DNA from 4 places in the Oxobacter pfennigii genome. Region 3 is predicted to be linked to each of the others. Evidence: riboswitches for the same ligand, from Rfam matches in the RefSeq annotation. Region 3 holds a riboswitch; each other region holds the start of a gene.
The links. A riboswitch is a leader RNA that binds a small molecule or an ion and turns the genes downstream of it on or off. The one in region 3 is predicted to bind cyclic di-AMP.

Region 1 (4,697 bases), 150 kb from region 3:
GGCTAAAGTAAGCATTGTTTTTGACACTCCTTTAAATCCTGTTCAGTATTAAATATACCCACAACATTAGATAATAAACTATATATAGTAAAAATTCAAATGATTTAAAACGCATGGCTTCAAGAAAGGCTTAACTTAATGGTTTTAAATTAAATAAAAGCCCAGTTTTTAAAGCAAAACTCTAAATTATCGAGAAATTTGAAATAAAAAAGATAAAGAATCGAATTCTTTATCTTTAGGTTATTTATAATTCACCTTTTAAGCCGATAGCTTCTGCGGATTTTCTCATGCCCTTTATTGTTTCTTCGATAATGTAGTCAAGGCTTAAATCCAGCATGCCTGCGCCATTTTCTATTACTTCTCTGTTGGCGCCGGCAGCAAAGCCTTTTTGGTTCCATTTCTTTTTCACAGACTTTGTTTCGGTATCCATTATGCTTTTGCTGGGTCTCATTAAGGCTGTGGCAGCGATAAGCCCTGTCAATTCATCTATAGTGTATAAAACTTTTTCCATTCTTTCAACTGGTTCAACGTCGCAGCATAGCCCGTAACCGTGACTTTCTATAGCATGTATGTATTCTTCGGGCCAATTGCTGCCAGATAATATTTCCCTTACTTTCTTACAGTGTTCCTCAGGATACATTTCATAGTCCAGATCATGCATTAAGCCTATGGTACCCCATTTTTCAGGGTCTTCATTAAAAATTTCCGCAAAATGCCTCATAACAGCTTCTACTGAAAGAGCATGTTTTATAAGGCGGTCATTTTTATTATACTCTAATAACAGGGCAAATGCCTCTTCTCTTTCCGGTATGTTTTTTTCCATAGTAAACCTTCTTTCATCAGAAACCTTAGTTTTATGCTTTTTTATTATTTTAAAGATTTATGAAATTATTGTCAATGACAAAGTAAAAAAGGACCGGATTAACCGATCCTTTTATTATATGGTCAATTCAAGTAATTCAATGGATTTACAGCCTTATCATTAATCCTTACTTCAAAATGCAAGTGATTGCCTGTAGCATCGCCGCTTCTGCCCATATCAGCTATGTGCTGCCCTTGCTCTACGCGTTCTCCCACGCCTACTAAGAGTTTGGAGCAATGCCCGTAATAGGTTTTCATACCATCTCCATGGTCTATGATAACCAGACGGCCGTATCCGCCGTCCCAGGCACTGAATATGACTTGGCCGCTATTATAGGCAAATATGTCTGTTCCGGATGGTGCTGCTATATCAACACCTTTGTGAAACTCGCTGCCTCTGTACCCAAACCTCGAGTATATTACTCCTGCAGCCGGCCATCCACCGGCTATGTTTGGGGTTCTGGCAGCCTGAGCACCGCTTCTTGATGCCAAAGTAACCGCTGAAGCTTTGGATTTATTTACTGCTGCTTTTACTTTTTTGGTTTCGGGCTTTTTAGCCGATATTTTTTCGATGTCTTTAACAGTCTCATTTAAAAGCTGTTCTTCCTTGACGGGAAGCTTAATTTCCTGGCCGATTTTGAGACTATTGGGCTTTTTTATGTCATTTAATTTGATTAATTCATCTAGATCTACATCATATGTAGATGCTAAACCCCATAGTGTATCACCGCTTTTAATTTTTATGACTTTCTCTTTTGGTGAAGGAACTTTTGCATTGGCTCCGTCTTTTTTGTAATAGGCTAAATTTATGACCTGCGGCTCATCAAAAAGTTCTTCGTAACTGTTGTCATCAGAAGTCAATGAGGCACCTGATGCATTAAGGCCAGTATCATTTTTCAATGTTCTATCGATATAAACTGCATTTGATGATTTGTATGTCCCGCTGTTAAATGATTTTTGATCCACCCCGGATCCCGGGACTGTAATTGCGATGGAAACTCCGGAAATAAAAACAGTGAAAAGAATCAGCCAGGCAGCCAGGTACTTTAGTCTGTTGGTAAAAAGACCCTTTAGCCTGTTCATATGGATTTTCCCCCTCTATGTGCTTACGAGGTTAGTTGACGGGTTAGGCCATAGAGTAGCCCTCTTTTTAATAGATTCACCCCAATAGATATATCCCCCGTTCCGGATAAACCGGATTCAGCTTACATGTATACTATTATATGCAATAAGGTAAAAATTGTAAAGGCCCATTATTCAGTAAATAGCAGCATTCTGGCATGATATGGCAATTTACAAATGTAATATATATCATTTATTTACAAATGCTAATATTGAATGATATTTAAGGCTATAAAAAGGTTAAATATACTAAAGATATTGAAATATTTATTGTATTTCTGCTATAATACATTGGGAATCTAAAACATAATACGGAGGAAAAACATGGAACGTACTTTTGCTATGATCAAGCCTGACGGAGTATCCCGCGGACTTACAGGAGAAATTATTAAAAGATATGAACAGAAAGGTTTAAAAATTGCCGCCTTGAAAATGATGAATGCAGACAAGGCTACAGTGGAGGAACACTATATAGAACATAAGGAAAAAAGCTTTTATGGCGAGCTTTTAGACTATATATTAAGCGGACCTGTAGTTGCCATGGTTATTGAAGGGCATTCAGCCATAACCTTGGTACGCAAATTAAACGGCGCTACGAAGGTTGAAGACGCCCAGCCCGGCACAATAAGGGGAGATTTCGCAGCTTCCACAACAAATAATATAGTACATTCCTCAGATAGCATCGAATCCGCTGAAAGAGAAATAAAATTGTGGTTTAAATAAAAAATGCAGGTAAACAGCCGTGTTCAAGCCAGTATATGCTGATTTGTACACGGCTTTTATATAATGAATTTCTTTGAAATTCATTGCGACATGAAATTTCCCATGGAAATTTCATGATATAATATTTTTTTAGTTTTATCAGACTTTTAAAAAATCCACGCGTATTATATAGTGAAAATAAATTTACTAACATGCTAGAAAAGGGGAATATAAAGTGGGAAAGCAGTTATTCAGATCCAGAAATAACAAAATGATAGCAGGGGTGTGCGGAGGCATAGCTGAATACTTTGCGATAGACCCGACAATTGTGCGGCTTGTATGGGTGCTTATCACATTGACCTACGGTATTGGGCTTATAGCTTACATCATAGCTGCCATTGTAATACCCGATAATATGTATCAAAGTTATGAAAATTATGAGCAAAAATCTAATGAGGAATATGCAAAACCAGCGGTAAGCAGCGATAAAACAAACTTAATCATTGGATGCATATTGGTACTTATCGGTGCTTTTGCAGTTTTAAAGCGTTTCTTTTACTGGTTTGATTTCAGCTTGTTATGGCCGGTGCTCTTGATAGCTGTCGGAGCTATAATATTATACAACGGTTGGAGGAAGCCCAGATGAAGAAGGAAAGTATCGGAGCCGGAATTTTTTTAGTATCTTTAGGACTTTTATTTCTTCTGATAAATTTTGGTGTGCTGGATTGGTCGATTTTTGAAGCTTTTTTCGACCTGTGGCCGGGAATATTAATAGTTATTGGCTTAAACATCATATTTAACAATAACAGGATAATAAAGATAATTACCTGGCTTATTTTTCTTGCCGCCGTCATAGCTTACGGATATTATGACAACAACATTTTAAGCCAGCCGGGAATAAATTGGAAGGATATCGTTATATTTAAGGATATAATATTTACGAAGAAAATGGTGTAAAGTAAATGATTGCAAAGAAGCGACAAGCTCTTTGCAATCATTTGCATGTTTGAAAAACCATGGCTTGTTACAGGTTAAAATTTTTTAACCTGTTTTTTGTTTGTTTATTGCACCTTTTTGGTTTTGAAATTCATAAAATACTCATATAAATATCTACTAAGATAGTATTAAGCTTGAGAAAATCCCATTAAAAAGGAGGGATTTATGTGGAATTCAAAGAGCTGATTGAGAAGGATAGGGAAGCTAGAAAATCTCAAGAATTTGAGGGTACATTCCTCGATTATCTTGATATTGTGAGTAAAGACCCTGACTTAGTGAAGTTTTCCCATAAGAGGCTTCACGACATCATTATCGAAAAAGGGTTTGAAGTACTGAAGCCGGAGGATGATCCCAAAATTAAAAAGATACATGGAAATGAAGTAATTAGAAAATACAATTTTTTCCGAGATAATTTCTTCGGCATAGATAAGACCCTTATGAAAATAGTGAGCTATTTCCATGCTTCATCCATGAGAGGTGAAGAGTCAAGGCAGGTATTGTATCTGGTAGGTCCCGTAGGATCGGGAAAATCCTCAATAGTGGAAACGCTAAAGAGCGCATTGGAACAAAGCCCGGCGGTGTATGTCCTTAAGGGCTGCCCTATGAGAGAAGAGCCGCTTCATTTAATTCCCAAGCACTTGAGAAAAGATATGGAAAAAATGCTGGATGTTCAGATAGAAGGAGATTTATGCCCTATATGCAGATATAGGCTGAAGGAAGAATATAATGGGGAATATGAGAAATTCCCTGTTGTAACCAGCAATTTTTCAATAAGGTCAAGGAAGGGAATAGGAGTAGTTCCGCCAGTGGATCCCAATAACCAGGATACATCTGTACTTACAGGTAGTGTGGATATATCAAAATTGGATTTATACCCTGAAGATGATCCAAGGGTGCTATCACTAAACGGTGCTTTCAATGTGGGCAACAGAGGAATGGTAGAATTCATTGAGGTATTTAAAAACGACGTGGAATATTTGCATACCATTATAACTGCTACTCAGGAAAAAGCCATA
Region 2 (4,697 bases), on a different contig from region 3:
CCGTATTGACGACTACACTGGCAGCCTTTTTTTCCTGCAACAAAGAGCTTTTAATGACACCTGCTCTTCTTATGAGGCCTAAAGCGCCCAAGGCAGGAAAAAGGATATTGCTGGAGAGAATTACTTTTATATGGTCCAGGTTTAATTTTACCCATAAAATAACCGCCAGAAATATGTTCAGGTATAAAAAGCGTTTTTTTATGACGGTAATAGGTATAAGCGGCTGTACCGCCCTGCTGGTAACCGGATATGGCTTAAGGGATTCTATTCTGTCCATATCTCAAAAACAATATGGGGAGATTTATCACTACGATTTATCCGTCAACCTTAAGGAGAGCTATAAGACCGACGAAACTCCGGAAATATTGACTGATATTGCAAAGGATAACCGTATAACAGATTATATACTTTTGAATGAACAAAATGTGGATGCCGGAACTGAATTAACCGAAAAAGCTGCATCCTTAATAGTTTCAAAAAATACCACGAAGCTTCAGGATTTCATAACCTTCCGGGTGAGAACAACGGGGGAAAAGCTAGAGCTTGATGACAAGGGCGTAATTATTACCGAAAAGCTGGCTAAACTTTTAAATGTAGCTGTTGGGGATACCATATATCTAACGGATGAAGATGATAACAAGGTGTATGTAAAAATAACGGGTATAACAGAGCACTTCGTATTCCATTATATTTACATGACCCCGGAGCTTTACAATTCCCTTTTCGAGGATGAGATAGAGTTTAATCAGGTTAAAGCCGTCATTGCCGATGGCTCAAAGGAATTTGAAAATACATTATCCACAGATTTGATTAAGGATTCCGAGGTGAGCTCCATAACCCTTTCCTCCAATACAATGGCAACTTTAAGCGATATTGTAGAGAGCCTGGATTTTATCATAATAGTTTTGATTGCATCTGCAGGAGCTTTAGCCTTTGTGGTTTTATACAACCTTACAAATATAAATATAACCGAGCGTTTAAGAGAAATTGCCACCATCAAGGTCCTTGGCTTTTACGATAATGAAGTGTCCGCCTATGTATACAGAGAGAATGCTATTTTAACCGTCATAGGCATTTTTGCCGGCCTGGTACTTGGCATATTCCTTCACAAGTTTATAATACTTACAGCTGAAATAGAAAGCCTTATGTTCGGAAGAGAGATAAAAATACCAAGCTACATTTACTCAGCCATTCTCACAGCAGTATTTGCAGCATTGGTAAACACGGTAATGTATTTCAAGCTTAAGAAAATAACCATGGTTGAATCCTTGAAATCGGTAGATTAATAATTTATACTGTTTATATTATTGTCTAACAAGCCAAGTGGTGTTATTATAATTGTGTAAATTATTTTGGGGAGGCCGCAAATGGGCGAAGAAATAACACAAAAGCCAATGTATCAGCAAATAGCACTGGATATTGCCCGCCGCGTTGTAAACGGCGACTTTCAGGCAGGCTGTAAAATTCACGGTCGTTCCACTCTTGCCGGCGAATATAATGTGTCTCCTGAAACTGTGAGAAGGGCGGTAATTCTCCTTCAGGACATGGATGTGGTTTCAGTTTCCCATGGAAGTGGCATTACCATTAACTCCCAGGAGGAAGCCTGTAAGTTTATAGACAAATTCAAGGATATGGAATCCATAGCATCCTTGAAAATGAATTTAGACAAGCTATTTGAGGATAAAAAAGAGATTGATTCAAACCTTGCCAATACCATTGAAAAAATAATAGATTATTCCGACCGCTTAAGAAACATAAGCCCTTATAATCCGCTGGAAATAGAAATCAAGGAAGATTCGATGGTGGTCGGTGAGACCGTTTCTTCCGTAAAGTTCTGGCAAAATACCGGCGCTACCATAATAGCAATCAGAAGAGACAAGGACATTATACTTTCTCCCGGCCCTTATGCTGAGTTTAGGGCAGGGGATGTGATTGTGGTGGTTGGAGATGAAGGAGTTTTAAAAAGAGTTAAAGTTTTCCTGAATGTATAGAATGTTATACTTAATTATATATAGTTTTTATATAAACAGGGTCTGTTGCATTTTAAACAACGTAATGAGCATTGTGAGAGTTCTGTACAAGTTCTTGGTGACACTTTCGCAGAAAATACTTAGAATTTTAGATTGTTTGAGCGGAGTGAAGTTTAAAAATTCTTGTATTTTCAAGGCAGGGAGCCTTAGAACTTGCAGAACACGAACATAGCAATGCAGTGTTTAAAATGCAACAGACCCTTAATTTATTTATTTTAAGAAATTGACAACTGACAACTTAAATAATATAATTAAGTTGTATCTTGCTATCTCAAGGAGGTCTGGTAATTTAAAATTATTAACAAGCGCTGAATTCACAGTATGTGAAGCGGGGGACCCGATAATATGGGGTGAATCCGATGCATTTAAATGCATTGGAGGGGTCATACTCTTTCGATCCTAATCCGTCAGCTAACCTCGTAAGCCAAAGAAAGAGGAGGTAAAAATTATGAAGAACAATAAAAAGAGCTTGAATTATGCTGTTATCGGAGCAGGTAACGGCGGTCAGGCGATGGCCGCGCATCTGGCCTTATGCGGGCACAATGTGCGCTTATACAATAGAAGCATTACGAAAATAAAGAAAATACAGGAACAAAGAGGTATTTATCTCACCGGAAAAGAAGAAGGCTTCGGCAGGCTTTCTTCAATGACAGACAATATAAAAGAAGCAATAGAAAACGCAGATGTAATAATGGTAACCATCCCGGCATCAGGCCATAGAGAGATAGCAAATCTATGCCATCCTTACCTTAAAGACGGGCAAATCATTGTCTTAAATCCCGGCAGGACAGGCGGCGCTTTGGAGTTTCTTAATATCATAAAGCAAAAAGCTCCCAATAAAAATATTATAATATCTGAAGCCCAGACCTTTGTTTATGCTTGCCGTGCAGAAACAGCAGGCGTTGTTAAAATTTTCAGCATTAAAAACCAAGTATCCTTGGCTTCCATACCCTCATATATGACAAAGTACGTTGTGGATACCATAAAGGATGCTTATCCTCAGTTTATTCCGGCAGATAATGTTTTGGAAACCAGCCTCAATAACATTGGTGCTATTTTTCATCCTTGTCCTACCCTTTTAAACTGCGGACGGATAGAATCCACCAATGGAGATTTTGAATATTATTTAGAAGGCATCACTCCCACTGTTTCAAAAATTTTAGAGCAGATGGATTCAGAAAGAGTTAAAGTAGCCCATGCGCTGGGAGTCAAAACAGTTACGGCCCTTAAATGGCTTGAAGTCACTTATGGTTCAAAGGGAGAAAGCCTTCATGAAGCCATTCAGAATACTTCAGGATATATGGGCATTAAGGCCCCTAGTTCAATGGATACCAGATATATTTTTGAAGATATACCCGAAAGCCTGGTTCCTATTTCAGCCATAGGGGCAACTGTAGGCATCAGGACACCAATAATTGATTCTATCATAAATCTGGCATGCACTGCTCACGGTGAAAACTATTTTGCGGCAGGCCGAAATGTAAGAAATTTAGGAATAGAAGGACTTACGGTAAGTGAGCTTATGGAGCTTGCAACTTTCGGTATAGTTGAAAGGCCCAGGGAGGTTGTTGCATAATGAAAAAGATAATTGCAGCTGCTATCGGAAATTGCGTCCACGTAGCAGGTGTTGCAAATTTTCTCAAGCTTGCAGAAAAAGAAGGATATGATACGGACTTCTTAGGCCCTGCAGTTTCCATAGAAAACCTTATTAAAGCCATAAAGAAGCAAAAACCCGATATAGTGGGGGTAAGCTACAGGCTGACTCCATCTGCGGTAAAGCCCCTTTTGGATGAGTTACAAAGAGCAATTGAAGATAACGGTTTATTAAACATAGAATGGCTTTTTGGCGGTACCCGTCCGGTATGCGAAGTAGCAAAAAGCTATAGCTTCTTTAAAGAAATCTTTGACGGGAGCAGCGATGATGAATTTACCATATGCTATCTTAGCGGTAAATCCAGTGACTGTAAGGATACTTATTTTGAAAGTAGCTTAATTGAGAGAATAAATAGAAAATATCCATATCCTGTGCTCCGGCATCATTTTGGTCTGCCTTCACTTTCGGCTACCATTGAAGGCATAAAAACCATATCGGAAGCAAAGGTGCTGGACGTTATTTCCATAGCCCCCGATCAGAATGCCCAGGAACATTTCTTTGAAATGGAGAAGGCCAGCAGTGCCTTGGATGGTGCCGGGGGGGTACCGGTAAGATCTCCTGAAGATTTCATAAAGATGTATGAAGCATCAAGAAGGGGTAATTACCCTCTTTTAAGATGTTACAGCGGTACCAGCGATGTGTTCCGTTTCGCAGAAATGCTGAGAGAAACTATAAATAACAGCTGGGCTGCAGTTCCATTATGCTGGTATAACGTCTTAGACGGAAGAGGCCCAAGGGATGTTGAAACTTCCATAAGGGAAAATCAGGCCCTTATGAAATGGCACGGCGATAGAAATATACCCGTGGAGGTTAATGAATCACATCATTGGAGTTTAAGAGACGCCCACGATACCATCGGCGTGGCCTCGGCTTTTCTAGCTGCCTACAATGCCAAAAGAATGGGAGTTAAGGATTATATTGCACAATACATGTTCAATGTACCTCCGGCCATATCTCCAAAAATGGATTTAGCTAAAATGCTGGCTAAAATAGAGATGATAGAATCTCTGGAG
Region 3 (4,697 bases):
TAATAGGTGCAAGGGTATATTCAGGAGCAACATCCCTGTTCCCCATATTCCCGGATAATATATCCGAAGAAGCACTGACTCATGCCCAGACCATGGCCTTTGTGGTACTTAGCGTATCCCAGCTTGTGCATTCCCTTAACATGAGAAGCACAAGAAAGTCCATATTCCAGGTTGGCTGGTTCACAAACAAGTTCCTTCTGATATCTATCGTAATAGGCATACTCCTTCAGGATGTAGTTATAACAGTGCCCTTCTTAAGAGAGGTATTCAAGGTGTTTAACCTAACTTCCGGCGACTGGATTACCGTTGGATTATTATCCATAGTTCCCCTTGTTGTAAATGAAATAGTTAAAATTTTCCTGAGAATGAAAAAAGAAAATTAAACTAACAATAAAAAAATATCATTCAAAAAATTCAGGCTGCCGCTTTAGTGGTTGAATAACTTATTGGGCGGCAGCCTTTTTTACCATATATTAGAGCATTGTAATACGAAAACGGTGAACTTGCTTAAGTAAGTTCATCGTTTTCGTAATAATGGGTGTCTCATCCAATGCTTAACTTAATTACGTTGACTTGACAGGGAGCAGTTCATTTCACCAATTTCTTTCATGTTACTTATGCAGTATAATAGATTTTTCCTTCTGTAGCATTGATCTCCGATATAAAAGTTACTCCGGGTGTATATGCAAAATTTCCTGTAGCTGGTATTTCCGTTCCGGCAGTTATCGTAAACGGGAACACGACATCCTCAGAATTAGTCCCATCCGAAAGATGAGCGCTGTAGTAAATTACAGTTCCGTTTTGAACCGTAGTGCCTTCATAATTAAATATGAGTTCTACAACACTATAAGGTGAATTTTCAGATAATGCTGTCACGTTTGCAGCAACATTAACAATAGCCATGAATAAGCCTCCTTGCGGTTATTCTGTATAAAAAGATAACTAGCTTTCTTTTACAGTTACAGTATATGCCAGGATTTTCAAAAGTTGTACAGTCGCACATGTCAAAGCACTGCATATTATGTAAGGGGTGAGAACAGTGAGTGTAATAGATTTACGTCCTCAATCGGCATTTAATTATTCCACAGACAGCTTCTATCGGGAGAAGCCAAAGCAATCTCTGTTATTGGGCTATGAAAAAATAATCTATTTGTTTTTCAATTGGCCCCTCTGGTTATGCAAGTGCGTTTTACTAAAAGCCAAATTGATTCTTTTTAAACTTCCGTATGATACATGCAATATGGGGAAAGTTACAAGTAAGAAAAATACCAAAGCTCACTACACCCTGTATCCATTGCTCGAAGTTTTCAACGTCTGCGGTTGTATGCATACACCGCCAGCTGTAGATTTGAGTCGATGTGTAACTTTTGAAAACTCATACAGACGCAGTTATACCGAAATCGACGTCACACAAATTGTACAGGACTGGAGCAATGATACTTTGGAAAACAACGGATTTCTACTTATGGGCAAAGATAATTCACCTTATATTTTCTATGCATCAAGCCAGCATCGCATATCCGAGATGCGTCCTATGCTTAGACTGACTTGCAAATACGCTGAACGATTCTGCACATTACAAACGGTTCCTTGTGACGTGAAGATATCTAAACCCGTCCAGGTATAAATTAATTCAACCAATATCGTGGTCAGGCCAGAGAGGGAAAATGTTGTTTCTTACTCTTTTTTTGTCACAAAAAGTTAACATTGTTCCGAAATGCCACTTGTTGCCTAGGTTTAAGGTTCAGACAATAGAGATGATAAACATAACAGAATTGACATTAGGCGACAAAAGTTCTATCATAATTTTGTGCAGCATATTTTGGACAACCTTTAATGCTAAAAGTAGGACAACCTGTCAAAATATGCACCGCACAAAAAAAGCTGAATCTCCTTTTCAGGGAGTACGGAGAAACCAAAATTGGGGTTAATCCATCTTTGTATGGTAGGGACGCCTCTTTGCCCGCACCCGTCAGCTAACTTCGGAAGCTAAAAATAGGAGGATAGAATGAAACGGCTTAAATTCGCAGTGTTTGTTTCAACAATGCTTGTTATGTTTGCTTTTCTCTCTGCTACTGCCTATGCCCAAAGCACCACAGGCACGGTTAATTGCACCGGATATCTCAATTTGCGCCAGTCACCGGGCACTGATTATCCCGTCATAGGCAAGCTGTATCCCGGGACAAAACTCACTATTGAAGAAACCTCAGGCAACTGGCACAAGGTAACTTTTGACGGTATTACAGGCTGGGTTGCGGGTGAATACGTCTTACTGGATACAATCCCATCAATTGATTTAAGTTCCAGGGGCTCTGATGCAATAATTGCGCCTGAAGTACCGGCTGCAGCTGTAACACCGGCTGCCGAAACTGTAACAAAAGCACAGCAGATAATTGGAACTGCCGAAAAATACTTGGGCATAAAATATGTTTACGGCGGTTCGTCCGAGCGGGGTTTTGACTGCTCCGGTTTTACCCAGTTCGTATTTAAAAACAACGGGATAAGCTTAAACCGTACAGCCTCCACACAAGCCTATCAGGGTACAATCATTGAAAGGTCACAGCTTCAAATGGGCGATTTGGTATTTTTCGATACCAACGGAGGCCATAACAACATCACTCATGTAGGCATATACATAGGAGACAGCACATTTATTCATGCAGCCTCAGGCTATGGCGGCAAAGTACGCTACAGCAGTTTATCGGAAGATTATTATAATCGCAATTACATGACTGCGAGAAGAATCATAAACTAACATTACAAGTGCTCTGATATTTTGGAGCACTTCTTTTATATCGTAAATTTTGGCTGCGATGTACATTGCAAATAAATATTTTTTTTGCTATAATACTAAAAACATTCTTAGGGGCAGTAAAAATTATATATTTCAAGGGTTAATAAGGAATTTTTGCAAAGGTGCAATGTTTGCTTACATTGTACCTTTTTTGCATTTAATTATTTAATTTACAAGGATTATTATGAAGAAAGAGAGGATGATGAGAATGAAAAAGAATATTGAAATTGCAGTTTTATTGGATAAGAACGGAGATACATCGTCTGTAGATGATAAAGGCATTATAAAGATTTATAAAAGGGTACGGGGTAAATGGACAGTATTAAAAGAAATCCTCTTTTACCTTGACAGCTCGTCAGGGCTTAGATCCATCAGGGATCAGATTTCCGCCATAATTGACGAGCTTGGTGACTGCAGGGTATTTGTAGGTGAAAAAGTAAACGGGCTTGTTTATAACATCCTTGAAATGAAAGGATTCAATTCCTGGGAATTTGAGGGCAAACCTGCGGATTTTTTAGATTATATACAGGGGAAAGAGACCGAAGCTGAAAGTTCAGAATCCCCATGTGAAGCAAAATTCCCTCCCATACCATACCCTGTTGAGGCAAACCAGAATGGATATTATTTCATGGATCTAAAGCCGCTTCAGAATATAAAATCCAATGTTTCTTCAAAACAGGCGCTGCTGCCTTTTTTGAAAAACACACGATTTTATGAACTGGAGATTATATGCAGCCATGTACCCCAATGGTTTGAAATAGAATTTGAAAGGCTCAACCTTAAAGGCAATATAATCAGCAGAGAAAACAATGAGTATAAAATTATTGTTCGTCCCAAAACCTGCAATGCAGCAGAATAAAACATTAAGAAGGAGGCTAATATGAATAAAATAAATATCAAGTACGGCACTTTAAAGGGAATAACCCATTTAGAAACTTATGAAAACGGAGGCATCAAAGAATGTACGATAGATGAACTTAACGAGATTGAAACTCCTTTTGGAAAATTCGTTCCTCAGTATGTGGATGATGAAGCCAGAAGAAAAAATACAAGTTCTCTGTCCTTTTATAAAAACGGGAATTTAAAATCCTTATCCCTCCAGGAACAGACGGCTATAAAAACGGACTACGGCCTTATTCCGGCTGAATATGTAACCTTTTATGAAGATGAAAGTATAAAGAGAATCTTTCCGCTGAACGGAGAAATAACAGGCTATTGGACAGAAGAAAACGAATACAGCCTGGCTCAGGATTTTGAATTTGTCTTTTCCTTCGGGATCATAAAAAACAAAATCATAGGTATTTTCTTTTATCCGTCAGGAGAGATAAAAAGCCTTACGCTCTGGCCTAAAGAAACAGCGAGTATAAGTTCACCGGCAGCAATCGTAGATACACGCATTGGCATATCATTGTATGAAAACGGAAGCCTTAAATCCTGTGAGCCAAATAATCCGATTTTAACTGATACTCCCATAGGCGTAATTGCTGCATATGATAAAGATGCAGTTGGAATAAACGCAGATTCAAACTCTTTGTCCTTCTATGAGAATGGCAGTATAAAAACCCTTACAACATCAACGGATATTATAGAAATTACTGATATTAACGGCAATAAATTCATCTTCGAGCCAGGCAGCAGGCGGGATTACATTAATTTTGATGTGATGGATACAGTTCCTTTAAAAATCAGTTTTTCAAATGGAAAAGTTACATTTAACGATAACTCTGAAAATGAATTTTCCTTATCAACTCATTCATTTTCAGTCAGGCATTTTGTAAAGAAAATCTGTGATTCATGTGCAAACTGCAAAGGATGCTGTTGACTTCTTAACCTCCATATAAAAAACAGCAGAGTCAAATAAGTGACTTTGCTGTTTTTTTATTGTGCAACAACAAGGTTCCCT
Region 4 (4,697 bases), 160 kb from region 3:
GTTTAAGGGTGATCAATATGAATAATTTAGCAGCTGCTTTCAAGCCTAAAAGTTTAAAACTTACTCCTCAAAGAATAGCTGTATATGAAATGTTAAAAAATACAAAAGCCCATCCATCTGCTGAAACAATATACAATACCATAAAGGAACAATATCCAACCATGAGTTTGGCAACAGTTTATAAAACACTGAAAACTCTCGAGGAAATCGGACTTGTAATGGAGCTTAACGTAGGTGAGGGAAATTTCAGATATGATTCCAATACTCAACCCCATTCCCATATTGTTTGCAATAAATGCGGAAAAGTCGATGATATTGAAGATGCTGATTTGTCCCATATTAATGAAGCTGTAAAGAAACACACAGAATACACAGTATTGTCAAGTAAAGTTTACTTTTATGGAATTTGTCCCGAATGCAAAACCTCAGATGAAAGCAGTAATTAAATTTATTACGCCGGGGACTAGATCTTTGGCGTATTTTTTATGTATATTTTAAAAGGACCAGATTAACCGGAAAATTATTTTAATCCATAACAGAAGACATGGCTTCCTGTAACGGCGCAGCCAAAAGAAAACCTTTATTTATTATCTCAAAGCGGATGCTTTTCTCTTTGTATACTTCTCCGTCGATATTTAACGGCAGCGGTCTGTCACATTCTATATATACCTTTTTTGACCTGTAAAATTTAACTTCCTTAAATTTTTCATGTTTTCCTTTCATAAACTGAGGAAATAATACCAGCATTTTAAATTTAGGCATATTTTCTATAAAACAAATATCAAATAGTCCATCATCTAAGACTGCATATGGCGCTGCCTCCATCCCTCCGCCATAAAACCTTCCGTTTGCTACGGCAGCCAGTAGAACCTTTTTTTCAACTTCCCCTTCGTCAATAAGCATCTTTATATTTTCGGATTTTCTTTTAAATATAGTTGTTATGAGTGCTGCAATATAAGCTATGCTTCCTGAAAGGAATTTTTTTGCTTTGTTTGTGGCCAATACCACCTCTGCATCAAATCCTACGCTTGAAATATTGATAAAATACCTGCCATTCACAATACCTATATCCATATTTTTTATTTGTCCATTTAAGGTGTCGTTTATTATTTTTTCCGTATCTCCCTTTATTCCAAGGCTGCGAAAAAAGTCATTTCCGGAACCGTAGGGCAGTATGGCAAGGGCAGTATTTGTATTTGCAGTACCGTTTACCACCTCATTTACCGTCCCGTCCCCTCCTACGGCGAAAATTATTTTATATCCATTTTTACAACCGGCTTTTGCAATATCAACAGCATGTCCTATTCTTTCGGTATATGCTATATCATATTCTATTTTTTCCCACTTTTCCATCACTGCTTTAATAACAGGAGCTTCCTTTAACGCCCTGCCTTTTCCGGCAGCGGGATTTATTATAAAAAGAACCTTCATCAACAATACCCCCGATGTATAATTCCAAGATAATTATATTTTACACATGTCAAAAGCCTTTATAAAGATAATATCAATAATAAATAAAGCTCCCTTAATAAGGGAGCTTTATTTATTATTGATAAAACACATGTTCTCCGATTCTTGTAAGATATGTTTTATTCTTTACTATCCACTCTCCCGCCGACTTGTCAGGATTAAAGAAATACGTGGCATTTCCTACTGGTCTTGAACCGCTTAATGCTTCTTTTGCGGCCTTGATACTGTCGGTACCTGGAGTATTGTATATGGTTCCGTCTGCTACAGGGCTGAACTGAGGTATACCCTTGTAGTCATCAAAGATAACTTCTTTTATTGTATCAGGGAAGTCCTTTGATTCCATTCTGTTTAAAATAACATTTCCTACGGCTACCTTTCCTAAATATGGTTCTCCTGAAGCTTCGGACTCTATTATTCTTGCCAGCCAGTAAATATTTTCCTCTGAGACTTCTGCAGTTACTGAAGCTGCCTCAGATACTGTCTTTGCCTCATCTAAAGTACTTAATTTCTGACCAGGATAAATTGTATCACCAGCTAAAGAATTTATAATTTTGAGCCTGTCAGAGGTTGTCCCATATTTTTGGGATATAATCCACAGAGTATCCCCTTCATTTACGGTATACAGGTCTTGTGACTTTCCGCCAATTAGTGTATCAACTTTGGATAATGTTGCCGGCCCTGCAATACCGTCAGTGCTTAAACCGTTGGCTGCCTGAAATTTCATTACTGAAAATCTTGTCAGGGTTCCGTAATTTCCTGTAGGATTGCTTCCGTTAAAGTACCCCAATGCCTTAAGATTCTCCTGAAGCTTTAAGACTTCCGCCCCTGTGCTTTTAACTGCCAAAGTTGATGCAGCAAATGCATGCCCATTAAACAGCACAGGTGCCGTCAATGCCAATGCAATCATCATGGACATTGACGCCTTTTTTATTATGTTCATTTGTGTTTCCCCTTTCTATTTGCTTCCGAAGTTAGCTGACGGGTTCGGGATGAAAGGTTCCCTACTGCATTAATACAAGCTTAAATATTAATGCCGATTAACCCCAAAACTGGTTCCTCCGTACCCGCAATGCGGGATTCAGCGTAAATGTATTAGCAAGCTGGCCCTAACTTATTTTAAGGCTATGGACATTATATAAAAAAAAGGGATTTGGGGCAAAGCCGTTTTTGTGGTTATATCTTTCATGACCTTTGATGTTTTTAAAAGACAGGCTCATAACACACGCATGTCCAATTATCCTCTTAAATATTGTGTCATACCAAATATAGCTAACAATAATTTTCCAATCATTCTATTGCAGCTTATAGCCTAAAACAGAAATGCATATAATTAAAAACTAATGCAAAATATAATGTAGACATTGCAATGAGTAAACAAATAAGCACTAAGGAGTGAGCAAATGGATAGATTGGCGTTAATATTAATGATAATTGGGGCGGTGAACTACGGCTTAATTGGTTTATTTCAGTTTGACCTTGCGTCCGCCCTTTTCGGAGACCAGGGCTCAATTATAAGCAGAGCTCTATATACTCTTATAGGAGCCGCCGGAGTTTATTCCATTTCATTGCTGTTTAAAGAGCGCAAGCCTGTCAGATAGATACCGTTAAAAAATCCCATCTCAAAACCGGAGTTTTAAGATGGGATTTTTTACGCTCTCTTTAGCTTGGTAAGCATATAAATCATATAAGCCCCGGCAAGTCCAATAATGCTGTATATTACCTTGCTCACAAATTCCATCTGCCCTCCGAAGATAAGCGCAACCAAATCCACATTAAGCAATCCTAAAAGTCCCCAGTTAATAGCTCCTATAACTACTAAAATAAGTGCCAGCCAATCAAACAGATCAAGCTTCATAAAATCCTCCCTCCAAATATATGTATTGGCAACATCCATTCTACATAACTTAAGTTTGCCATTTCATTCTAAATATATTTGATGCTTAATGTTTCTATTCATAATTTTTTATATATTAAGGATTTCTCAGAAAATAAAAAAAACCTTACCCATAAGGTAAGGTTCTATATACCTTTTAGTCCCATGATGCCGATTTCCTGCATGTTCATACCCGCCTTACAGCAGGTGGGTGTCCTGTTCATATCCTCTGTCTTCCTGTACAAGCAGGCGTGACATAATATACAAAACTCCGAACTCCCGTATTCATTCTGTCGGTTGAACATACAAGGTTACTCGAGCACCTCAGGAAGACTTTATGCTCTTTGTTTGTTCACTCATATTATAACACCGCCCTTACCCTCTTTCAAGGACTAAGACTGCGGTAATTTATGGGGGTGACATTACTTTATTTTGTCTCTCAGACTATTTACTGCAGCTTTGGCAGCAGCCGAAAATATCATTGTATCAATCTGATATGCAATAAACTGAACTCCCATGTCCGCCCATTTTTTTGATGATTCAACATCCGTTGTGAAAATTCCGATGAACATATCTTCTTTTTTAGCTTTTATCCTTTCAATAATCTCTTCTATCCTCTCAATGACTTCCGGATGGTTTACCTGCCCAGGTACTCCCATGGATTGGGAAAGATCATATGGTCCTATGAATATACCATCAATACCTTTAACTTCTAAGATATCATCCAGATTATTATAGCCTTCCATTCCTTCTATTTGGATCATGAGCATGGTATCTTCATTTGACTTTTTTATGTATTCATCCATATTTATGTTTCCGTATCTTGCGGCTCTTACCACCCCATGCATTCCCCTATCCCCTAGTGGATAAAATTTTGCTGCCTTAACCGCCCTTTTTGCCGACTCCACATCATCTACATGGGGAACTACCACCCCGGCCGCCCCAATGTCTAATGCATGTCCAATAGCTGCGTTAGTGTTTTCAGGCACCCTATAAACTATTGATATGTCAAGATCCTTATTATCCCCTGCAATACAAGCATTCTGAAGGGTTAAAAACGTTCCCGGCCCATGTTCTCCGTCTACTATGCAAAAATCAAAACCCGCCAAACCCAGCATTTCAATTGTTTCAGTGGCGCAAACAGCAGCAAAAGGACCTATGACTGTTTTTTTACCTTCCATTTTTTTAATTATACTGTTCATATTAAACCTCCAATTACTTTTCAAATATCTTTCTTATGTCTTCTATATTATCGGTATAGCTTAGAGCAATCATAAGCTTTATGCGGGCTTTTTGGCCGGGTAGATATTCACCGAAAATAACTCCCATATCCTTTAATTCCTTTCCGCCTCCC

Region 1: it holds a riboswitch for cyclic di-AMP, as region 3 does, so the genes downstream of both, OXPF_RS20210 (peptidoglycan DD-metalloendopeptidase family protein) here and OXPF_RS20860 (C40 family peptidase) in region 3, are expected to answer to the same signal.
Region 2: it holds a riboswitch for cyclic di-AMP, as region 3 does, so the genes downstream of both, OXPF_RS00970 (NAD/NADP-dependent octopine/nopaline dehydrogenase family protein) here and OXPF_RS20860 (C40 family peptidase) in region 3, are expected to answer to the same signal.
Region 4: it holds a riboswitch for cyclic di-AMP, as region 3 does, so the genes downstream of both, OXPF_RS20130 (cell wall hydrolase) here and OXPF_RS20860 (C40 family peptidase) in region 3, are expected to answer to the same signal.

Annotation. Positions count from the first base shown of each region.
Region 1 covers NZ_LKET01000068.1:148,270-152,966, reverse strand. Annotated here, with positions in the region: gene OXPF_RS20215 (HD domain-containing protein) at 245-823, opposite strand; gene OXPF_RS20210 (peptidoglycan DD-metalloendopeptidase family protein) at 946-1,944, opposite strand; cyclic di-AMP (ydaO/yuaA leader) riboswitch at 1,950-2,077, opposite strand; gene ndk (nucleoside-diphosphate kinase) at 2,308-2,706, shown strand; gene OXPF_RS20200 (PspC domain-containing protein) at 2,921-3,331, shown strand; gene OXPF_RS20195 (LiaI-LiaF-like domain-containing protein) at 3,328-3,642, shown strand; gene OXPF_RS20190 (PrkA family serine protein kinase) at 3,849-4,697, shown strand, end outside.
Region 2 covers NZ_LKET01000014.1:11,218-15,914, forward strand. Annotated here, with positions in the region: gene OXPF_RS00960 (ABC transporter permease) at 1-1,286, shown strand, start outside; gene OXPF_RS00965 (GntR family transcriptional regulator) at 1,368-1,991, shown strand; cyclic di-AMP (ydaO/yuaA leader) riboswitch at 2,327-2,471, shown strand; gene OXPF_RS00970 (NAD/NADP-dependent octopine/nopaline dehydrogenase family protein) at 2,479-3,606, shown strand; gene OXPF_RS00975 (cobalamin B12-binding domain-containing protein) at 3,606-4,697, shown strand, end outside.
Region 3 covers NZ_LKET01000068.1:299,680-304,376, forward strand. Annotated here, with positions in the region: gene OXPF_RS20840 (cation-translocating P-type ATPase) at 1-383, shown strand, start outside; gene OXPF_RS20845 (hypothetical protein) at 616-903, opposite strand; gene OXPF_RS20850 (DNRLRE domain-containing protein) at 1,031-1,627, shown strand; cyclic di-AMP (ydaO/yuaA leader) riboswitch at 1,873-2,007, shown strand; gene OXPF_RS20860 (C40 family peptidase) at 2,009-2,755, shown strand; gene anfO (Fe-only nitrogenase accessory protein AnfO) at 3,003-3,653, shown strand; gene OXPF_RS20870 (hypothetical protein) at 3,675-4,616, shown strand.
Region 4 covers NZ_LKET01000068.1:136,050-140,746, forward strand. Annotated here, with positions in the region: gene perR (transcriptional regulator PerR) at 18-446, shown strand; gene OXPF_RS20125 (diacylglycerol/lipid kinase family protein) at 526-1,431, opposite strand; gene OXPF_RS20130 (cell wall hydrolase) at 1,547-2,410, opposite strand; cyclic di-AMP (ydaO/yuaA leader) riboswitch at 2,415-2,564, opposite strand; gene OXPF_RS20135 (DUF378 domain-containing protein) at 2,871-3,068, shown strand; gene OXPF_RS20140 (DUF378 domain-containing protein) at 3,119-3,325, opposite strand; RNA gene ssrS (6S RNA) at 3,500-3,677, opposite strand; gene OXPF_RS20145 (HpcH/HpaI aldolase family protein) at 3,766-4,545, opposite strand; gene OXPF_RS20150 (asparaginase) at 4,559-4,697, opposite strand, start outside.